Regions from separate parts of the Pseudoalteromonas sp. Bsw20308 genome, predicted to be linked through region 2. Evidence: predicted binding sites of a transcription regulator. Region 2 holds the regulator's gene; each other region holds the start of a gene.

Evidence for each region. The regulator MetJ, encoded in region 2, represses methionine synthesis genes. The targets are predictions, from matches to a motif close to TAGACGTCTAGACGTCTA.
Region 1: the regulator MetJ is predicted to act here: its motif matches at 6,993-7,010, upstream of D172_RS04400 (methylenetetrahydrofolate reductase).
Region 3: the regulator MetJ is predicted to act here: its motif matches at 4,125-4,142, upstream of metK (methionine adenosyltransferase).

The regions. Positions count from the first base shown of each region.
Region 1 is NZ_CP013138.1:1,019,179-1,027,233, reverse strand. It holds gene guaB (IMP dehydrogenase) at 1-575, opposite strand, end outside; gene xseA (exodeoxyribonuclease VII large subunit) at 723-2,057, shown strand; gene D172_RS04415 (hypothetical protein) at 2,082-2,726, opposite strand; gene cysE (serine O-acetyltransferase) at 2,743-3,561, opposite strand; gene D172_RS04405 (M16 family metallopeptidase) at 3,912-6,794, opposite strand; gene D172_RS04400 (methylenetetrahydrofolate reductase) at 7,054-8,010, shown strand.
Region 2 is NZ_CP013138.1:3,620,374-3,628,428, reverse strand. It holds gene D172_RS15905 (malic enzyme-like NAD(P)-binding protein) at 1-968, shown strand, start outside; gene metJ (met regulon transcriptional regulator MetJ) at 1,041-1,361, opposite strand; gene metB (cystathionine gamma-synthase) at 1,561-2,808, shown strand; gene metL (bifunctional aspartate kinase/homoserine dehydrogenase II) at 2,814-5,159, shown strand; gene D172_RS15885 (penicillin-binding protein 1A) at 5,204-7,705, opposite strand; gene D172_RS15880 (pilus assembly protein PilM) at 7,837-8,055, shown strand, end outside.
Region 3 is NZ_CP013138.1:1,047,757-1,055,811, reverse strand. It holds gene D172_RS04535 (hypothetical protein) at 1-526, opposite strand, end outside; gene D172_RS04530 (hypothetical protein) at 523-1,713, opposite strand; gene tkt (transketolase) at 1,948-3,939, opposite strand; gene metK (methionine adenosyltransferase) at 4,244-5,395, shown strand; gene D172_RS04515 (hypothetical protein) at 5,813-6,364, shown strand; gene D172_RS04510 (5-formyltetrahydrofolate cyclo-ligase) at 6,385-6,981, shown strand; gene rpiA (ribose-5-phosphate isomerase RpiA) at 7,035-7,688, shown strand; gene serA (phosphoglycerate dehydrogenase) at 7,698-8,055, shown strand, end outside.

The DNA of each region.
Region 1 (8,055 bases), 1.3 Mb from region 2:
AGTTTAAATTCATCATCAACAACAAGGATTTTTTCAATGCGGTGTTCGTGCATTAAGCCTAAAATTTCTTCGCGTGCTGCGCCTTCTTTAACGGTAACAAGCTTTTCTTTTTTAGTCATAACGGTAGAAACAGGCTGTTCAAGCTTAGTTTCAAAACGCATATCACGGCTAGTAACAATGCCTACAAGTACATTATTGCTGTCGGTAACCGGAAAGCCTGAAAAACCTTTTTCGTGCGAAAGCTCAACTGCATCAGCAATTGTTAAATCGGCAGTCACCGTTACAGGGTAAGAAACAATACCTGCTTCGTAGGTTTTAACTTTACGTACGTTTTTCGCTTGTTCTTCGATAGTCATGTTTTTATGAATAAAACCAAGACCACCCTCTTGCGCAAGGGCAATAGCTAAACGAGCTTCTGTAACAGTATCCATAGATGCTGAAATAAGCGGCAAGTTAAGTTTGATACCACGCGTTAAGCGAGTTGAAATGTTTGCCGTGTGTGGCAAAACAGTAGAATGACCAGGTACTAAAAGTACGTCATCAAAGGTAAGAGCTTCTTTAGCGATTCTAAGCATTTTGGCAACTTCTCACATGTGGAACTACGATAAGGAATTGCGGCCAAATTTTAACAGCGTTGTTGGCATGAGTAAATAATATTTCGTAAATATTTATGATAAACTTACCTTATAACTTGCCTCATAAATAGTTTTAGGTTGTTTTTTATGTTTTCGAAGCCTTCGCAGACGGTTTACACCGTGTCACGCCTTAATAGAGAAATTCGCACATTACTTGAGCAAGGCTTTGCCTCATTAGTATTAACAGGCGAAATTTCTAATTTCATTACCCCTGCATCCGGTCATTGGTATTTTTCGCTAAAAGACGATAAAGCACAAATTAAAGCCGCAATGTGGCGCGGCAACAACCGCAACCAAAGCTACCGCCCTGTAAATGGAGCACAAGTCACAGTAAAAGCGCGTGTATCACTTTATGAACCTCGCGGTGACTACCAGCTTATTGTTGAGCATATGGAGCCCGCAGGCGAAGGTCAGCTAAAGCAAGAGTTTGATGCGCTTAAAATGCGTTTGGCCGCCGAAGGATTATTTAGCTCTGCTCACAAGCAGCCATTACCGCAAAATATTAATCGTATTGGTGTTATTACCTCAGCAACCGGCGCTGCTATAAAAGATATTTTAACGGTACTTAAACGCCGTGCGCCGCAATTAGAAGTCATTATTTACCCTGCGATGGTGCAAGGCAAAGAAGCACATGCACATTTAATTAATCAAATTGAATTAGCTAATGCTCGTGATGAAGTAGACGTACTTATTTTAGGACGAGGCGGCGGATCACTTGAAGATTTATGGTGCTTTAATCACGAACAGCTCGCCCGCGCTATTTTTAAAAGTGAATTACCCATAGTAAGTGCGGTAGGCCACGAAATAGATACTACCATTAGCGACTACGTGGCTGATGTTCGTGCAGCAACCCCATCAGCCGCAGCTGAGCTTGTAAGCCCAAATACGCAAGAGTTACACAACAAAGTAACGCAATTAGTTAATCGTTTATCTAACGCGTTTAAGCACGGCATTGCCGACAAGCGCGCATTAGCAACGCAGTTACAACACCGCCTTAATTTATGTCATCCACGTAATCAGCTTAATCAAAAAACGCAACGTTTGGATGAGCTAAGCATTGCACTGCAACAAGCTATGCGTAATCGCTTATACCAGCAAGAACGCACACTTAATAACTTAACGCCGCGTTTAATGCGCCAATCGCCTGACAAAAAACTCGCTACAGCAAACCATATACTCACGCAATTACACACAAGACTAAACCAAGCTATACAGCATCAATTGCAGCAAGCAAATAACAACTTGGCACTACAGGCAAGTAAATTAGATTCGGTAAGTCCGCTAAATGTTTTAGCACGCGGTTACAGCATTACAAAAAATGAAAAAAATAAAGTGGTTAAGTCAGTAAGTGATGTGAAAACCGGTGATGCACTTATTACCGAACTTGTTGATGGTGTTATACATTCTAAAGTAGTGAGCTAGCACGCTTAACTAAAATAGGAGCACTTACTCTTTGGTGCTCACTATAAATTCTATTCGCTCGTCGTTTGAGCTTGATGAGGTGATTTTAAACTGTTGCCACCAAGGTGTCGTTGCCAACTTATCATTAAGTTCACGCCACTGTGCATGGCCTTGTTCATTATTCTTATCGGCTAGTAATTCAAATTTACAGATAGTTTGTTTACAAGTTAAATAGCTTAGCTGCGCCGTATTACTTAAATCACTGATGATTAAAAAGTCAGTAAGTGCCGTTTCTATTTCGAAGCTCCACTGCGTATTTTCACTTTCACTATCAAATTTTTCATCAAGCTGCTTAGCAAAATCAGTGCCTTCTAAGCGAGTTCGCTTTAACTGCTGCTGAGCAACTTTCAGCTGTTTTGTAGCTACTGACAATTCGTTATTTAGCGCACTTATTTTCGTAATGTACTCTTTTTCCAGCGGTTGTTGAAGTGCTTTGGTTGTAGTGTTTATAGGTGATTTTTGAACTGATTTATTACCGCTTACTTCAATAATAACATCTTGACTAGCATGTATAAATTGAGCCGTTTTATCGTTAAACGGTTCATACAAATGCAAAAAGTAACCACTTGTTAATCCTACCCCCACAAAAAAGCTGAGTATCATTGCAAATAAGTTACTTTTATATGGCATTTATTTTCGCCTACTTTTATAGCATTGCACTTGTATGTGAAGCATTTTCAGGCTCAGGATTTGCTAAAAAGTTTTGGTTCATACTTTGCGCCGGACACTCACAATCCGGTCGACCAATAATTTTAGCGGGTACGCCAACAGCGGTTGTGTGTGCTGGAACATTGCTAAGTACAACTGAGCCTGCACCAATTCGTGCGCCCTCGCCCACTTCAATATTACCAAGTACTTTAGCACCAGCGCCTATTAACACACCGGCTCTAATTTTAGGATGACGATCCCCCTGCTCATTACCCGTGCCGCCAAGCGTTACAGATTGCAAAATTGATACGTTATCTTCTATTACCGCTGTTTCACCAATAACAATACCGGTTGCATGGTCAAACATAATACCTTTACCCACTTTACATGCTGGGTGAATATCGACCCCAAACACTTCAGATGTTCGGCTTTGTACAAAGCGCGCTAACTCTTTACGGTTTTGTTGCCATAAGCAATTTGCTAAACGGTGCGCTTGAATAGCATGAAAACCCTTTAAGTTTAATATCACCGTAAGGTAAGTTTCGGCTGCGGGATCTCTGTCTTTTACCGCTTTAATATCCTCAGCTACATAAGTAAGCATACGATCGCACTTTACAAATGCTTGATCGAACAACTCACGAATAGTAAACGCAGATACCACCGCGTCCGCCAATTTATTAGCAACAATAAAGCTCAACGCTGAACCCAAACACTCATGATTCAAAATACATGAATACACATGACTCGCTAAAAGAGGTTCACGGGTTACGACTTCATTTGCTTCACTACGAAGCTGTTGCCAAATTTCATGACGCATAATACTGCACTGCCTTAAATTGATATAAAAGAGCCTTTTGCCAAGTCTAACGGATTTAAAGCCTAAGGTGTTAACCCCTTAGTTATTTGTTCTGGTTATTAGGTATAACCGTTTATTAAGTTTCATTATTAAATAACCTGAACTGTGGATAATAAATCTATCTGGAGCAGCTATTTTCAGCGCTAACTGCGTTGAATTTACTGAAAACCTCTGGCTAGAGAAAATAAATTTAAATACCACCATGATTCAATACGTTAGTAAATCTCTTAACCAGAGTTCAGATTAAATAATAAAAAAGCCCCAATACTTTAAGCATTGAGGCTTTTTCTAACGCTTAAAAACCACTTAAATTATTGAAATACTTTATCGACTTTCATCACTTCAATATTTTTTGCAGGAATTGCTAATTTGTAATCAGCAATCACTTTATCTTCAGCCACTAATTCGGCAGGTTTATTCGTGTTGTAAATCATTGGCGATGTTTGCTGCGATGCTAAACGTTTTTGCATATCAGCGCCGTCACCAGTAATAAATACATAGTGAACATTGTTTGTTTGTAAGTTTTCTTTAATAACGCGATTAACATCAGCAAGCGTTAGCGTTTTAAGTTTGTTAGTTACGTAACTTACAAAGCTATCTGTGTTGTAAAATTCGCTATCAAGTGCGTAACCTAATTGGCGGTTTTGACTTGCAACCATTTGCGGCACAAAGTTAATTAAAAAGTTACGCGTAGCTTCAAAGTCGTCTTCGCTCATACCATTTTTAATTAGCTTATCTAGTTCAAACAAGGCGGTACGTGTTGCAAAGTGCGCATCGTTATTAGAGCGAAGTGGGCGTAACCACACTTGAAATATTTGCTCTGAGCGCCCTAGGTTTGCATCTGGCTTGGTTTGAAACATACCACGTGGAAAGTATTCAATGTATGCGTAATCGCCATAGTTCATGCCGCGAGTTTCACGAATGCGCTCATATAAAAAGCTGTTAGAACTACGGTGCTCACCAAAGTACGAACGCACAAGCCAAAGGGTTGTCCAGTCTTCGCTACTTCTTATTGTATCAATAGGGAAACCAAATGATACCGCAGTCGATTGCGCTGACTTTTCTACAATAGTTGCATGATGACCTTTAAGCGCTGGCGCATCAGGAATACTTAAACGGCTTTGCTCACCTTTTGGTAGCGTTGCAAAGTCGCTCATCATTTTAGCTTTAAGTTTTGCTGGCACAGCCCCAATTAAGCCAACCGTGAGTTTAGATTGCGTAAGCTCGCTGTTATAAAACGCTTTAACATCATCTAGCGTCAGCGCTTCTAAATCCGAAATATCACCGTAGTTGTAGCTTTCGTAAGGGTGATTTTTGTAAAGCGCACTGTATAGCACTTCTTTACCTAGCTCTTCATCGTTAGATGCTTTTAAGCCTGACTTAATACCATCGATCATTTCTTTTTTAAGGCGTTTAAAGTCGTCATCTCTAAAGCCTGGGCTTAATAATTGATCGCTCACAAGTGAATACCACTGCGCTGCATTGTCTTTATGAATACGCCCTTGAAACGACAGCATTTCTTTATCTATTTGATAACCAAAGCTACCTGCAAGCGGATAAAGTGCTTTTTGAATATCTTTATAGCTTGTCGCCTCTGAGCCACCTTGTGCAAGCATAGCCGCAGTTAACGCAGCAACACCTTTTTTGCCTTGTGGGTCGGCAGCCGCACCGGTATTGAATAAAAAGTTAACATCGATTAATGGCGAGCCATTGGTTTTATCAAGTACTTTAAATGCAGGCTTCGCAGGTGCTTGTTCAAGCTTTGCAGTAAGCGCATTTAAATCAACTTCTTGCTCAAAACTTGGCGCTTTATCAAGTGCCGACATTGTTAATGTGGTACGTGCGTTATCAGTAAAGTATTTATTAGCAACGGCTTTAATATCTGCGCTGGTGATGTTATCTGCCGATTTATACAGCTGGTTTATAACCTCAGGATCACGCTCAAAATGCATGTAGCTGGCAAGGGTTGATGCAATCGCTTGCGACGAATCTAAACCATTAATAAAGCTGTACTTAAGGTTCGATTTTAAATCACTGAGCTTTTGCTCATCAACAAGCTCAGTGCGTGCTTTTGCATAAGTGCGGTTAATGGCATCGCGTGCAGTGGCTAAATCATCTGCGTTTTCTACTTTAACAAATACGTGTAATAAACCCGGATCTTTAGTCTCTGGGTTATAGGTAAACATTTGGCTGGCAATTTGTTTGTCGACCACTAGCTCTTGGTATAAATCTGAATTATTTGAAAAATAAAGCTGTGAGATTAAATCAAGTGCCGCTCTGTCTTTTTTAGCAGGTTCCCACGCAGCGCCTTTGTACGATACGAGTAACCAATGTCCTGGTAGCGCTTCATCTTGCTGGTGCAAATATTTTGGTGCTTGTTGAACAGGCTCTGCTTTAATGTCAGCAACATAGTTACCCTTTTTCCAGCTGCCCCAATGCTTTTTAACCATTGCCATTGTTGCTTGCGGGTCTACATCGCCCACAATGACAAGTGACACATACTCAGGCTTATAAAATTTAGCAAAAAACTCTTTCCCGTACGCCATTTGATCTGGCATGGCTTCTATGTCTTTAAAAAAGCCCATAGTGGTGTGTTTATACGTGTGCTTATCAAACGCTTCTTCGCGTACAGCGCTTAATAATTTACGAATTGGACTCGCGTTGTTTTTTAAGTACTCACCTTTTACCGTTTGTGCTTCTGTTCTAAATTGCTCTTCGGTGTAGGTTAAGTTTTGAAAAATATCAGCTTCAAGCTCAAGTACTTTATCAAGATGCTGCTTTGAAAAGTTTAAATGGTAATTTGTGTAATCGTTTGTTGTATAAGCGCGGTTATCAACACCTGAATTTTTTAATATGTCTGAGTAAGCATCTTCAGGGTATTTTTGTGAGCCTTTAAACATCATGTGTTCAAAAAAGTGAGCAAAGCCTGTTTTGCCCTCTTCAACTTCGTTACGCGATCCAACCGATACCGGAATTTGCAGCGACACTACATCAGGGTAATCGGTTTTAACAACCATGACACGTAAGCCGTTTTCTAGCTCTTCAATGACATAATCTTGCGAAAAAACACGATCATCAGCTTTATTTACTTGTTCTTGTTGTGCTGTTGTTTGGGTGCTTTGGTTTTGTTGCATGGCGCAACCTGTTAACGCCAGCGATACCGCTAAGCTGGTTGCTAATAATTTAAATTTCATTGTTGTCCCTTTTTAAATTGAGCAAATTTGTTGTCAGATGTATTACTAACTCACCCTCGATTATGCCCCAAAGCCAATAAATATAAGACCCCCAAGGGGATTTATTATGTAAACAACTGTGTCAATTATAAATTATGGGAACAAGCCCTATGAATAAACATCATGTTAGTTGAAAAACTTTCATTAAATAAATCTATCTAGACGTCTAAATGGCTGCTATATTAAATCCATCAAAACAAACTTAGCTGGAATGAGGATTATGGCTTTATCACTAAAAGAGAAGATAGTGGACACCAATCAAGGTGTTTATCTTATTGGTACTACCCCGCCTAAAATTGGCACCGATAAAGCGCAATTAAAAACCATTGCAGAAAAGCTATTAGGTCGCTTACACGAAATTGAATACGACGGCGTGATAATTTACGACATTCAAGACGAAAGCAGCAGAACTAACCAAGACCGCCCATTTGCGTTTAAACAAACCGTTGATCCGCGTGAATACAGCCATTTACTTCGTAATTTATCTGCACAAGATGTGATTACTTATAAAAGTGTGGCGCAGCGTGGCGTAGGCGAATTTAAAGATTGGCTAAGTGAAACTAAAAATGACTACGATTTACAAAATGTTGTTTTAGTAGGTAGCCCATCATCGATAGGCGATATAAAGCTAAGCCTGCCAGATGCTTATAAAGCGATGGCAGAGCAATCCGATGATTTCTTTTTAGGTGGCGTTACGATTGCCGAGCGCCATTCAAGTAAACGAAATGAGCACGAACGATTAATAGAAAAAACAGCACAAGGTTGTCAGTTTTTTATATCGCAAGCTGTTTACGATGCACAAGCTACTATAGAGCTAATCACTAGCTACGCACGTACGTGTAAAGCACAGAGTATTACACCTCAACGTATTATATTAACGTTTACCCCGTGCGGCGGCGAAAAAACCTTAGAGTTTATGCAATGGTTGGGTATCTCAGTGCCAGAGGCAACTAAATGGCGCATGCTCGATGCAGACAATACATTAAGTGAATCCGTCCGTATTTGCCGCGAAAACCTCGACTTAATACTTAAAAGCTGTGCGCACCTAGACGTGCCACTGGGCTTAAATATTGAAAGCTTAACAAACCGTAAAGAAGAAATTGACGCGTCAATTAACTTATACCGTTTATTAAAAGCCATTATGGAATTGAACCTTGCGGAAAAGCTAATAGCTTAAAGGCTAGGTTAGAGCTAATTAACACCCTTCTTGGCAAGCCTAATG
Region 2 (8,055 bases):
GCAAGGCGCTGTTATTTAAGCGCTTTGCAGGCCTTGATTCTATTGATATCGAAGTGAAGCATAAAACAACAGAAGACTTTATTAACACGGTTGCTAATATTGCCGATACATTTGGTGGTATTAATCTTGAAGATATTAAAGCCCCAGAGTGTTTTGAAATTGAAAAGGCATTGATTGAGCGCTGTAGTATTCCGGTTTTTCATGACGATCAACACGGCACTGCAATTGTAACAGCCGCTGGTATGTTGAATGCACTTGAAGTGCAAGAGAAATCGATAGAAGAGGCTATTATAGTATGTTTAGGTGCTGGTGCGGCTGCAGTTGCCTGTATGGAACTGTTAATTAAGTGTGGTGCACTGCGTGAACACATTTACATGCTTGACCGTAAAGGCGTTATTCATACTCGTCGTGATGATTTAAACGAGTACAAACAACTATTCGCTAACAATACGGATAAGCGTACGTTGCAAGATGTTATTGCTGATGCTGATGTATTTGTTGGTGTATCTGGGCCTAATTTGTTAGCAGCCAATGATTTAAAACTGATGGCTGATAAGCCGGTTGTGTTTGCGTGCTCAAACCCCGACCCTGAAATTGATCCCGCACTTGCACACAGCGCACGCAACGATTTAATTATGGCGACAGGGCGTTCTGATTATCCAAACCAAGTGAATAATGTTTTGTGTTTCCCGTTTATTTTTCGTGGTGCACTAGATGTGCGCGCAAGTGCAATTAACGATGAAATGAAAATAGCAGCAGTAGAAGCGATTCGTAGCATTGCAAAAGAGCCTGTACCAGCCGAGGTCTTAAAAGCTGCCGGTGTTGATAAGCTGGAATTTGGTGCTCAATATATTATTCCAAAACCGATGGATCCACGTTTATTACCACGTATAGCAAGAGCGGTTGCTCTTGCTGCTGTTGAGTCGGGTGTGGCACAAATTGATTTGCCAGAAAGCTATATGCAGTAAATCTATACCGTAAAATTTAATCATAAAAAAACCTCAGTAATTACTGAGGTTTTTTTATTTTACTTTATCTATTTATTCGTCATCTAAAACAGGGACTTCTAACCCCATTTCTTGCATTATTTTTTTCACTTCTTCTGGTACTTTTTCAGCGTTATCTTTACGTAAGTCATCGTCATTAGGTAAAGGTTGACCTGTAAATGCATGTAAAAACGCTTCACATAGTAGCTCACTGTTTGTTGCGTGACGCAGGTTATTAATTTGACGACGAGTACGTTCGTCAGTTAATACCTTTAATACATTCAGTGGGATCGAAACGGTGATCTTCTTAACTTGTTCTGATTTTTTCCCGTGTTCTGCGTATGGGTGAATATACTCACCATTCCATTTAGCCATAAGATGTATCGTTGCCTCAGATTATTAATTGCTCACATGCGCTAAAATGCGTGTGAATATGCGTGAAATTCTATCGATTTAAAAAAGATAGTCAAATACTAGTTGTTTGGCCATCTAGCTGTTTAAATGTTTTGACTTCTCAAATTGAATAAACTACTCTTTTAGACGTCTAAACATCCAAACTAATCAGGTGACGAATATGAGCGAAAAAAACAAAGCAACCATTGCGGTCCGTAGTGGCGTTGAAGCCGATAAACACCACGGTGCAGTGGTCGCGCCAATCTATTTATCGACTACTTATTCGTTTGCCGATTTTGATACTAAACGCCAATATGATTATGGCCGCAGCGGTAATCCTAACCGCGATATCTTAGCTGAGACCCTTGCTGAGCTCGAAGGGGGAGTACGCGGCATAATTACAGCCACAGGCATGGCGGCTGTACATTTAGCAACTCAGCTGCTTAATTACGACGACACGTTAGTGATCCCACACGACTGCTACGGTGGAAGCTACCGTTTATTTACGTCCCTGCAAAAGCGTGGCTTGCTAAAGCTTGAGGTTTTAGATTTAACAAAACCAGAAAGTCTTCAAAAAATATTAGTAATTAAACCAAAACTCATTTGGATTGAAACACCAAGTAACCCTGTACTACGTTTAACTGATATTAAAGCGGTTACTGATATTGCTAAGCAGTGTGGCGCACTGGTGGCCGCTGACAATACATTTTTATCGCCTGCTTTACAAAATCCGATTAAGTTTGGTGTAGATATTGTGGTGCATTCAACCACTAAATATATTAACGGACACTCAGATGTAGTGGGCGGTGCTGTTATTGCTGCAACACAAGAGATCGGTGACGAGCTTGCTTGGTGGGCTAATAACATTGGTATCACAGGGGCACCTTTTGATAGCTATTTAACGCTTCGTGGTTTACGTACTTTAAATGTGCGCTTAAGGCAGCATCAAGAAAATGCATTAGCAATAGCTCAGTATCTCGAAGAATCTGAGTTCGTTAGCCAAGTTTATTACCCTGGGCTTGAGTCGCACCCCCAACATGAATTAGCGAAAGCACAGCAGCTTGGTTTTGGTGGCATGGTTAGCTTTGATATTAAAGGCGACATAAACGATGCAGCGGCATTTTTAACTAGTCTACATAACTTTAGTTTAGCTGAGTCGCTAGGCGGCGTTGAGAGCTTAATATGCCACCCTGCGACCATGACGCATGCAGGGATGGATGCAACAGCGCGCTTAGAAGCCGGCGTTGGTGATACGCTTATTCGTGTTTCTGTCGGAATAGAAGACATTGAAGATTTATTAGCAGATCTTGAACGTGTATTTACACTTGTAAAACCTGGCAGAAAAAACAATACAAATCGATTAACTAAAGGTGCGGGAACATCGAGCGGTGATGCTAAGTTAAGTGCCGCTTACCCCGCGCTTTGGTAACTAACATGACTAAAAATATACATAAATTTGGCGGTTCGAGTTTAAGTTCAGCACAGCGTTACAAAAGTGTTGCGGGTATTATATTAGAGCACACACAACCTGGTGATTGCGTTGTGGTATCAGCAGCTGGGAAAACAACCGATACACTAGTTAAGTTATGGCAAAGTTACCAGCAGCAAGATACACATGTAATTGCTGATATTTTATTACAGTTAAATAATCACCAAATAGATTTAATAGAGCAGTTATTACAAGCTAATACAAAGCGTAACGCTCTAAAAATATTGAATGAAGAGCTATCAACAATAACGCTGTTAGCGCAAACAGGGCAGCTACAAGAAGCCCAATTGCTTGCTCATGGAGAGTTATGGTCAGCACGCGTACTCGCTGCTTACCTGCAGGAGCTTAATGCTCATGCGTGTGTTCACGATGCGCGCGCTTTATTTACATTAAATGATGGGCAGTTATTACATGAACAAAATACTCAACAGTGCGCAAACTTAATTGCGCATAATAAAATTAACGTTGTAACTGGATTTATTGCAGCTAATACAGCAGGGGATACTGTAACGCTTGGTCGTAATGGAAGTGATTATAGTGCGACCTTACTCGCTAATTATTGTCATGCAAAACAAGTCTGTATTTGGACTGACACACAAGGTGTATTTAGTACCGACCCTCGTAAAGTTAGTAAAGCGATTAAATACGCGAAGGTGTGTCGTGGACAGGCCAATTTGTTAGCACGACTAGGTAACCCCGTATTGCATGCTAAAACATTATCTCCTCTTAAAAATACGGATATAAAATTATCAGTACGAAGTAGCTTTGATGTACAAGCTAGCTCTACTGACATCGTTAAAGAAGGTAGTGCCAAGCAAAAGCGCTTTATAACAACGTTACAAAATATTGATTTATTAATAGTTGAAAACTTAAGTGAAGGAGATATTGCGCATGTGAGTCAGCTTATTCAGCATAGCTTGCATCACTTTAGTCAAAATGGTGAGACGTACTTAGTTGTGCCAGCTATTTCGACGCATCAGGTTATTAGCTATTTTGAAGGTCGAGCTAATATTAACGAATCGAGCTTACATGGGTGTGCTGTGATAGCGCCTGAGCAAGATATTAGTAAATTGCACTTATTGGCGATTAATTTATTAAATGCACATGCGATTGAACCACGATTTGCACACCAAGATAGCGGCTATATTTTATTACTTACTGATCAAGTGATTGATAGCGATATACTTAGCATATTACACGATAAGCTGATTAACAAAGGGCAGGAAATTGCTTTAATAGTCGCTGGACTTGGTAATGTAGGTGAGGTGTTTATTGAACAGTTATCTACTCAAGTTGAGCGCTTGTCAGATGACTTTAGTATTAAGCTTGTTGGCTTAGTGCGCTCTCAAAAAATGCTTTTTAATCCTAATGGGATTGGTGTATCGCAATGGAAAACCCAGTTTCAACTTGAAGCGTCTGATTATCAAAACCAAACATTATTAAATGCAATTGATGAACTTGATTACGAACATAAAGTGATTGTAGATATAACAGCGAGTGAAAAGTTTAGCCGGTTATATCCTGATTTTGTAGAAATGGATTGTCATTTAATAAGCGCTAATAAGTATGCAGGTACAGCTCCTACTAATTGGTATAAAGCACTACGTACAAGTATCTCTGAACGCAACTTACATTGGCGTTATAACACCAGTGTGGGGGCTGGTTTACCCATTAATTTTGCGCTTGCTGATTTACAAAATAGTGGCGATAAAATAACACGTATTGAGGGCGTGTTTTCTGGAACGTTATCGTGGTTGTGTAGTAAGTATGATGGTTCGATTATATTTTCAGATTTAGTGCTTGAAGCGCAAAAAATGGGTTTTACGGAGCCCGATCCTCGCGAGGATTTATCTGGGCGTGATATGCAGCGAAAATTGCTTATTTTAGCCAGAGAGTTGGGGGTTGAATTAAATCTTGAGGATATTAGTCTTTCGGCATTGATGCCTGATGAACTTGCGCAAGGGAGTTGGGATGATTTTTTAAGTAAAAAATCCCAGTTAGATAGCTTTATTCAAGAGCATGCAAAGAGAGCTAAGGCACAAAATTCGGTGCTTCGTTATACAGGCTTGCTCGAAATCGCAGAAAATGAAGTAATAGCGAAAGTCGGTATCGCGTATGTATTACAAAGTGATGTTTTGGCTAGTTTAACGCCAGGAGATAATATTTTTGTTATAAATAGTAAGTGGTATAGCGATAACGCGCTCGTTATCCAAGGCCCTGGTGCTGGTAAAGAGGTCACTGCAGCGGGTGTACATTCTGATTTGTATTGGCTGGTCTACAATTTAAGGTAGCATTGCGGCAGCCTAAAGTGGCTGCCGTTTTTATTTAACGCTATTTAAAATAGCTCTTCTTCTGTTTTTGTATCTTCCTCAAATGTATCGGTAGGTTGGGAAAGTACATACTTAGTTGGGGCTGTACCTTTGTCAAAATATTCAAAGCGGCTTGTGTAATCGTTTTTGTGGCTCAGTAAACCTGTTGCTAAATCAATACGAATAGATACTAAGTCTTCGGGTGGTTCTATAGGCGCTTCTGGTGCATCTTCAAGTGCCACTTTCATAAACTCAATCCATGCTGGTTGCGCCGTTTTAGCCCCTGACTCTGCCCCTGAGATTTGACTGCTATCAAGGTTGTTATTATATGTTGAGCGGCCTAGCGAGTTACCGGGGTTATCAAACCCAACCCATACAGACGTTAGTACATTACGATTAAAGCCACTAAACCAAGTATCTACTGAGTCATTAGTCGTGCCTGTTTTACCTGAGAGATCACGTCTCTTTAATGCTTGAGCACGCCAGCCTGTTCCGCTCCAGCCTGTTTTATGTGCCCAACTACCACCGCCCCAAATACCACTATGCATTGCATCAGCAATTAAAAATGCATTCTGTTTAGAGATAATCCGTGGTGCGCATTTTTTTTCTTGTTGCTTTTCAGTTTCGAAATTCTGCATTGTTACATCGTTGTTCAATACGCTTAATGTGCTATCGCTATCGTCACAAGCTTCTGTTGGGTTTGTTTTAAATAACACGTCACCATAAGCATCCTGAATTTCAGAAATGAAGTAGGGTTCTATTAAATGCCCACCATTTGCAAAAGCACTCATACCGCGTGCAAGTTCAAGCGGCGTAATAGAAGCGCTACCAAGCGCAAGTGATTCACTGCGATTAATATCTGAATTTTTGAAGCCAAATTTTAGTAGGTGCTCTGCCGTACGCTGTAGGCCAACTCCGCGTAACAAGCGCACCGAAATAACGTTTTTAGATTGTGCTAAAGCACGACGAATACGAATAGGTCCATTATACACAGCGGGGCTGTTTTTTGGTCGCCATGCAACACCTTGGCTTTTATCCCATTGGTTAATTGGTGCATCGTTTAATATTGAGGCTAAGGTGTAGCCTTTTTCCAGTGCAGCAGAGTAAATAAAAGGTTTTATATTAGAGCCTACTTGGCGCTTAGCTTGTACTGCTCGGTTATATTGACTTTGTTCGAAACTATAACCACCCACAATCGCTTTAATGCGCCCATTTTGTGGGTCAAGAGAAACGATGGCACTAGATGCTTCAGGAATTTGGCTAAGTAAATAGCTACCGTCGGTATTTTTACGTAACCAAATTTGTTCGCCGGGTGCGAGTATTTCATTGGCTGCTTTAGGTGCAAAGCCTTGGCGATAACGCGTAATGTATTTACGAGCCCACTTTAGGTTATCCCAAGTCAGTGTGGTTTGCTCGCCACTTTTAAGTAATACATCAGCTGTTTTGTCATTCACTGCGATTACAACGGCCGCTTTTAATTGGCCAAACTCATTTACAGATTTTAGCTCACTGAGCATTTGAGACTTGCTAAATACAGGCTGTGTTTCTGGATCCCACAACATTTTAACAGAGCCTCTATAACCATGGCGCATATCATAATTGTGTAAATTATTGATGAGTGCTGTTTGTGCCGCTTTTTGAACTTTTGACTCAACAGTAGTAAATATTTTATAACCTGAGTTATAGGCTTTATCGATTCCGTAACGTGCCACCATTTCTGCACGCACCATTTCAGAAATATAAGGAGCATACAGATCAATTTCTGCACCGTGAAAATAAGCTGTAATAGGTTGCCTGATGGCATCGTTGTATTGTGTTTGTGTTATGTAGTTTTCTGTTAACATGCGGCCAAGAACAACATTGCGACGAGATTTTGCGCGAGTTGGGTTACGGATCGGGTTTAAGGCTGATGGCGCTTTGGGTAAGCCGGCAATCATCGCCATTTGGGCAAGTGTAAGATCTTTTAATTCTTTTCCGTAATATACCTGTGCAGCAGCGCCAATACCAAAAGCACGGTTACCTAGTTCTATTTTGTTTAAATAGAGTTCAAGAATTTCGTCTTTCGTTAGTAAATTTTCTATATGAAGCGCTATAAAAATTTCTTTAACTTTACGAATATAAGCTTTTTCACGAGTTAAGAAGAAGTTTCGAGCTAGCTGCATTGTTATTGTACTTGCACCTTGCTTTTTTTCGCCTGTTGAAATCAAAACCAATGCAGAACGAACAATACCAATAGGGTCTATTCCCACATGGTCATAAAAACGATTATCTTCAGTTGCTAAAAATGCATTTATTAAAGGTTTTGGTATTTCGTCAATCGTTACGGGGATCCGTCTTTTTTCACCAAATTGATTGATCAGAAGGCCATCTTTAGTGAATACTTGCATAGGAGTTTGTAATTGCACATCTTTTAAAACTTGCACACTTGGAATATCAGGTTTAACGTAGTAATAAAGACTGATTAAAGTAATCAGCCCAAGTAATGTGCAAATGATAAAAAATTGTAAAGTTCGTTTTAATAAAATCACTTATATTTCCCTAAATGGACTCCCAATTATGTATGGAGACTGCTAGTATATATTGATTAAAAAATGAATAATATTTTTTAAGATAAAAATTATAACTTGTTTATTATTAAAACAAAGGCCAAGTTTCAAACATGCTAAGTCAACTATTTCAAAAGCCGTCAAAAATGATGGTAGGAATTGATATTGGATCGCACTCTATCAAGGCGGTACTTTTAAGTGAAATTGAAACTGGATTTCGTCTTGAAGCATTAGCGATTGAACCAATGCCTAAGGGCGCAATGAGCGAACGCATTATTCAAGATATTGAAGCAATTGGTAATGTAATATCAAAATTAAAAAGAAAGTTACCA
Region 3 (8,055 bases), 1.4 Mb from region 2:
ATGGCGGCTTTCCATAAGATTCAATACGACCTATAATTTCTTCTTTTAAAGCTTCCCCCTGCCAAGGATTTGCTCTTTTACTCGATTCTAAGGTGGTATCATTTTTGATTTTAGTGTTTTTTCCATCTGGGGCCCAATGAAAGTCATCGTACTCATCAATTACAAAATGTTTTAATTGGCTGATATCAAGCACATTGATTTTATTGGTTTGTTTAATCCGTAACTGACAACTGAGCATGCCATACTCACTACTGGGCAAATAACTAACTGGTGGTAAATACATCCAATTTTCAGTGAGCATATGTACGTATTCATGGTGTAAATAGTTTTTTTTATGTTGTTTAAACCAGCTGGTCGAATTATAGGGAAACGATATATCAATAGTAGACGGTACAGCTGCGACATTGCTATCCGGTACATCGAGAGTGAGTAGTCTGTCTTCTAAAATAAGACGATGGTGAACACAATTTTCAAAATTGGGCCCACCAATAAAACCACGATAAAACGCCTTAGCTAATTTGATCATAACCGTGCATCCGTAGTCGGTAGAGTTTTAATAAACTTTCTTACTACATCGGCCTTATCATTATAACCAAGCATTTGAAGTTGGTCAGCGTAAGTGACTAGACCTAAAAATGGTAAAGTATGAGGGCTGGCACCAGCATCATCACCTGTAACTAAGCCTTTAAATTTCATCGAACGGACAAGACTGCTTGACGATAAGTCATTACGGCCAGCTAGATTAGGTACTAAATCATAGGGGTTATTACGCACCGCAACAACTTTTAATCCGGTACTATGGGCAATGCGTTTTAAACGCTCGATATTTGAGCCTGAGCCATGCACGGCTAATTGTTGGCCTGTAAGTGACTTACCATAATATATACGATAGTGCTCCAGGGCTGCGCAAAAAATTATCGCGCCTTGGCTGTGCGCTAACCATTTAACCTGCTTACCTTGCTGGTTATTTTGTGCCAACACCGCTGCTAAATGTTGAGCGTTATGGGATTTAGTACCTAAGCGTTTATCAAACGCACATTCCACCAAATCTAGCTTTGGTCGATCTGTTGGGTTATGAAACAGCGTATAAGCTTTAATACCGTCTCCCTCATAAGCTCTATCAAGGTGGGTGCCCATTAACCATGTAGCTTTGGTAAGCTCATTTTGCATACCATTGACTGCTGCGTGTTGTGTATTGACTCGAGTCGTTGGAGTAACGTCTTCATCCCACGCTCCTTGTATTTCTTCTATCTCTTCCCTCTTCATGGCTTTATTATAAGTATGATTACTAAGCCTTTTTACTTCATAAAGCATCGTACGCTCTGCAGCAAAGTTACTTTTAGCTCCCTGCAATTGCCTATCGAAAAGTATATCTTCCAAATTGATAAAATTATTTTTAAGTGAGTATTCAATTAAAAAATGATAATTACGAAATGGGTACTTTGTTCGCCATAAACGGCGCAGCGGGTTACGGCTATGCTTAATTGAGTTTGTAGCATTAGGGTTCGAGCATATTTGAATAATATCGGCGCATACCATTTTTAAATCATAGTCATTGAGCTGCGATAGCATAGCAAGTGCTTGGCAAGTAAATTTAGCTTTACTAAATGGGAAGTTAACGGGGAGCTTAACACCAAAATCTCGACAGCTAAGCGCGTCAAGTGGGATAACAGAATGAGCATTGATAGTTTTATTGAGTTTAGACCAAGACATATTTCTTCCTTGTAAATGAGTCTGGGTTAAAATACTACGTTAAATTATTTATTAGAGCAAAAATAATTTAACGCAGTATTTTAATGTTGAATTACATCTTTCTGGCTCCATTGTAGGTCGTCATTTATGGCGTCATATTTTTGATTTACCTTTAACGCGCTAAAGCACGACCTACAAACAAAAAAGCCCGCCCTGTTTTAAACAGAGCGGGCTTTTAATCTTTAAAGCAATCGATTAAAAAAGCTCGTTTGCTTTGCTTACAATGTTTGCCACTGTAAAACCAAAGTGCTCAAACAACTCATTAGCTGGTGCCGACTCACCAAAGGTAGTCATACCTACTACTGCGCCATTTAGACCTACGTACTTGTACCAGTAGTCAGCAATACCCGCTTCTACTGCTACGCGGCGTGTAACAGATGCCGGTAATACGCTTTCTTTATACTCTGCGCTTTGATCTTCAAAGGCATCAGTACATGGCATAGATACAACACGTACCTTTTTACCTTGGCTGCGTAGCTCAGTTGCTGAATCTTGTGCTAGTTGCACTTCAGAGCCCGTCGCAATGAAAATAATCTCAGGGTTGCCGTCACAGCTAAGGATGTAACCACCCTTTTTAACATCGCTTAATTGCTGTGCGTCACGCGCTTGTTGCTCAAGACCTTGGCGAGTAAAGATTAACGATGTAGGACCGTCTTTACGCTCAATAGCTTGTTGCCATGCAATTGCCGACTCAACTTGGTCACATGGACGCCAGTTGTATAAGTTAGGCGTTAAACGCATGCTTGCAATTTGCTCTACTGGTTGGTGAGTTGGACCATCTTCACCTAAACCGATTGAATCGTGCGTGTATACAAAAATGCTTGGTTGCTTCATTAATGCAGCCATACGTACAGCATTTTTTGCATATTCAACAAACATTAAGAACGTAGCACCGTAAGGAATAAAGCCTTTATGAAGGGCAATACCATTCATAATTGCCGACATACCAAACTCACGTACACCGTAGTAAATATAGTTACCGCTTGCATCGTCGTGTGTTAAACCTTTAGAACCATCCCAAATTGTTAAGTTTGAGCCTGCTAAATCGGCTGAGCCACCCATAAATTCTGGTAATAACGGACCAAATGCGTTTAATGCATTTTGCGATGCTTTACGAGACGCTGGGTTTGCAGGGTTTGCTTGTAATTGCTCAATGTAAGCTTGAGATTTTTCAGCCCAATCACCAGGAAGCTCGTTGTTAATACGACGCTTGTATTGTGCTGCAAGCTCTGGGTATGCTTTTGCGTATGCTGCAAATTTTTCGTCCCAGCTTGATTCAAGCTGTTGACCTTTTTCTTTGCTATCCCATTGTGCGTAAATATCATCAGGAATTTCGAACGCATCGCCTGTCCAACCTAAGAATTCGCGAGACGCTTTAATTTCGTCATCACCTAGTGGTGCACCGTGGCAATCGTGGCTACCAGATTTATTAGGTGAACCGTAACCAATAATTGTTTTACAACAAATTAGTGATGGCTTATCGGTAACACTTTTAGCCTCTGCAATTGCAGCGCTTATAGCATCGCTGTCGTGACCATCAACATCGCTAATTACATGCCAACCGTATGCTTTAAAGCGAGCTGGCGTGTCATCTGTAAACCAACCTTCTACTTCACCATCGATTGAAATGCCGTTGTCATCCCAAAATGCAACAAGTTTACCCAGACCTAATGTGCCTGCAAGTGAACCTGCTTCATGAGAAATACCTTCCATAAGGCAGCCATCGCCCATAAATGCATAGGTAAAGTGATCAACAATATCGTGACCTTCACGGTTAAACTGTGCAGCTAGCGCTTTTTCAGCAATGGCCATACCTACGGCATTTGTGATCCCTTGACCTAATGGACCCGTAGTAGTTTCGATTCCTGGTGCATAGCCGTATTCAGGGTGACCTGGTGTTTTAGAATGCATTTGACGGAAGTTTTTAATTTCGTCCAATGGTAAGTCGTAACCACTTAGGTGCAATAGAGAATAGATAAGCATTGAACCGTGGCCGTTTGAAAGAATAAATCTGTCACGGTCAGCCCACTCTGGATTTGTTGGGTTATGTTTTAGATAATCGCGCCATAATACTTCTGCGATATCAGCCATGCCCATAGGGGCTCCAGGGTGACCAGATTTGGCCTTTTGTACTGCGTCCATTGACAAGACGCGAATTGCATTTGCAAGTTCTTTGCGAGATGGCATGAATTCTCCTACCTTTATATGTGTATTTGCACGGGTATTTATTATTCGTTTATGTATCCAAGTTTATTGAATACTGTTATACCGACCATTCTTACTTATTGTGGGGGCGGTGTGCAATTAAAAACCCCATAAAAGGGAGCATTATGAATATTTTTTAAGACCAGAACGACATTCGTAATTTTATTTAGACGTCTAGGCGTAAAAACACTATGCAAGGTGTTTTGTTTTCGATAAAATACGCCCCTTAATTTTTTAGCGCTAATACCGACGTTTGTGAAGCGCAATATTTGTGAGCAGAAATACAATGGCAAAACATTTATTTACTTCTGAATCAGTTTCTGAAGGTCATCCGGATAAAATCGCCGATCAAATCTCTGATGCGGTACTTGATGCTATCCTAGAGCAAGACTCTCATGCTCGCGTAGCGTGTGAAACGTACGTGAAAACCGGTATGGTTATGGTTGGTGGTGAAATCACGACTAGCGCATGGGTTGATATCGAAGAAATTACACGTAAAACAATTCGTGACATTGGCTACACAAATTCAGACATGGGCTTTGATGCCGATTCATGTGCAATTTTAAACACAATTGGTAAACAGTCTCCAGACATTAACCAAGGTGTTGACCGTACTAGCCCAGAAGAGCAAGGCGCTGGCGACCAAGGCTTAATGTTTGGTTACGCATGTAACGAAACAGAAGTACTAATGCCTGCTCCAATTACTTACTCACACCGTTTAGTACAGCGCCAAGCGCAAGTTCGTAAAAGCGGCGAGCTTAACTGGTTACGTCCAGATGCAAAATCTCAAGTTACTTTTGCATACGAAAACGGCAAGCCAGTAGGTATTGATGCTGTAGTGCTTTCTACTCAGCACAGCGAAGACATTTCGCAAAAAGATTTAGTAGAAGCGGTGATGGAAACAATCATCAAGCCGGTACTTCCTGCAGAACTTATTACAAGCGCGACTAAGTTTTTCATTAACCCAACAGGTCGCTTTGTAATTGGCGGACCAATGGGCGATTGTGGTTTAACAGGTCGTAAAATCATTGTAGATACATACGGTGGTATGGCTCGTCACGGTGGTGGTGCTTTCTCTGGTAAAGATCCATCAAAAGTTGACCGTAGTGCTGCATACGCTGCACGTTATGTTGCTAAAAACATTGTTGCTGCTGGCCTTGCTGACAAATGTGAGCTACAAGTTTCTTACGCAATTGGTGTTGCAGAGCCTACTTCTATCAGCGTTGAAACGTTTGGTACAAGCAAGCTAGAAGAAAGCCGTTTAATCGAGCTTATTCGTGAACATTTTGACCTGCGCCCTTACGGCTTAATTCAAATGCTTGATTTAGAACGCCCTATCTACCTTCCTACAGCGGCTTACGGCCACTTTGGTCGTGACGAATTCCCTTGGGAACGTACAGATAAAGCTGAAGCACTTCGCGCAGCTGCTGGCCTTTAATTGGTTAGGTAACTATCTAAATACAAAAAAAGCGCCAATTGGCGCTTTTTTTATGTATTATAAATAGCAGAATAAATTCAAACTTAATTAAAATAACGGTACATTAATAAAAATATTAAGGCAATTTACTCTTTGTTGCTCGGTTTTTACTTATTCTTACATGGATGTAAGCCAGTAGCGCAGCGCAGGAGCCGTTACCGAGCCCACTAGGTTACAAACCTCACGCCGCAATTAAACAGCCCCTAGATTGAACAAATTTTAATCCTGAAAGGCCAACAAGCCCTAATCCACAGACTTTATTTTGTGATCGCACAGAAAGTAGCTCATAAGTTAAAATAATTTAATTTTACATATGGATGCCTTTATAAAGGAGTTCGGTTTATACTCTTTTTATTAAAAAGCTTTAGGGGTACTTAAATGGCCGACAATTTTCGCGTTATATTTGCTGGACTTGCTGATGGAATAGACAGTAACGCTGCATCTATCAACCTTGCAGATAAACTAAAAACCTCAGAAGAAAAAGTAGCTCTTTTTTTTAAAGGAAAGCCACTGTTTGCACCGAGCCATAAAGACAAAGCACTAAAACAAGCCAAACTATTAGCTAGTTTGGGCATTAAAAGTAAGTTGCAGGCAGTTTCAAATGCAGCTAATACCTCAACTGAGCAGCCTCAAAGCAGTCAACGTGATGAACGTATTTTTGATGCCCTTGATTACATCACCAGTAGCTTAATTCGCCTTGAAGAAAAACTCGAAGAACTTGAACAACGCTTACCAGAAGAGCAATCAAAAAACCCTGAAATAGATGAGGATGACGATTGGCAAGACGACGATTTATTGCTTGATGAAGAGTTAGTAAGCACACCTAAAAAACGCAGTAATGTGCTTTTATATTCTTTAATAGCAACAGCCGTGACGTTACTTATTATATTGGCTGTATATTTGGCATTTCCTAGCTTATTTTCTTTATAATTGCATAGTGAAAGCATCAAATGAATAATAACCGTGCGCAGATAAGAAAATCTATCCGTGAAATACGTAATAACTTGTCAAAAAATCAACAAAATTTAGCGGCGCAATCGCTATATATGAATTTTATTCAACATTTAAAAAGTAAAAAAACGAATAAAACAGAGCATATAGCAATCTACTTAAGTAATGATGGAGAACTAGATACCTCACTGTTAATTAAAGAGTTATGGAATCTAAATCACCACATTTACCTCCCAGTAATACACCCATTCAATGGCGCTAATTTACTATTTCAGCGCTATGAGAAAAACTCACCCATGAGAGCAAATCGCTATGGTATCTTGGAGCCTAAGCTGAACTGCTCTCAAATATGCCCATTACCAGTGCTTGATTACCTCCTTATGCCATTAGTTGCATTTGATAAACAAGGTAATCGCCTAGGAATGGGAGGTGGGTTTTACGACCGGACATTGGCGCGTTTACACGAACAAAATTGGCAAAAACCACAACTAATTGGCCTTGCACATGAATGCCAAAAAGTTGAGGCTCTACCAATCGAGTCGTGGGATGTACCACTTAAAACCATTATCACTCCAGATAAAACATACTGTTGGTAACAATTAAATTTGATTACTAACCGCATATTTCTGACATACATGAGCACAAAGCAATGACACAAGACGAATTAAAAAAAGCAGCTGCTTGGGCAGCACTCGAGTTTGTAAAAGAAAACACTATTGTAGGTGTGGGTACAGGCTCTACTGTTAATCACTTTATTGATGCACTTGGCTCAGTAAAGGACACTATTGTAGGCGCTGTATCAAGCTCTGAAGCCTCTACCGTTCGTTTAAAAGAATTAGGTATTGAAGTATTTGAGCTCAATAACATTGATGTTTTGGATGTCTACGTTGATGGCGCTGATGAAATTAACGCTCAAAATGAAATGATTAAAGGTGGCGGTGCAGCCCTTACTCGCGAAAAAATAGTAGCGGCAGTAGCTAAACAATTTGTGTGTATTGTAGATGACACCAAATTAGTAGAAACGTTAGGTGACTTTCCGCTTCCGGTAGAAGTTATCCCTATGGCGCGCAGCTACGTTGCACGAGAATTATTAAAACTTGGTGGTGACCCTGTTTACCGTCAAGGTGTAGTTACCGATAATGGTAACGTTATATTAGATGTATTTAACTTAAAAATTACCAATGCCAAACAACTTGAAACACAAATTAACTCAATTGTTGGCGTAGTTACCAACGGCCTATTTGCGATGCGTGGTGCTGATAAAGTGATTATCGGCACTAAAAATGGGCCTCAAATTAAATAGGATGAGGTTATGAGTAAGGTATCGTTAGCAAAAGACAAAATTAAAATTCTCTTGCTTGAAGGTGTTCACCAAAGCGCTGTTGAAACGCTAAAGCGTAACGGTTACAGCAACATCGATTACGTTAAAACATCCTTACCTGAGGACGAACTAAAAGAACGCATTAAAGATGTACACTTTGTAGGCCTTCGTTCTCGCACTCATATAAGCGAAGCGGTATTAGATGCCGCTGAAAAGCTCGTTGCAGTTGGTTGTTTTTGTATTGGCACAAACCAAGTTGACCTAGACAGCGCACGCGAACGTGGTATTGCTGTATTTAACGCACCGTTTTCTAACACTCGTTCTGTTGCTGAGCTTGTACTTGGCGAAA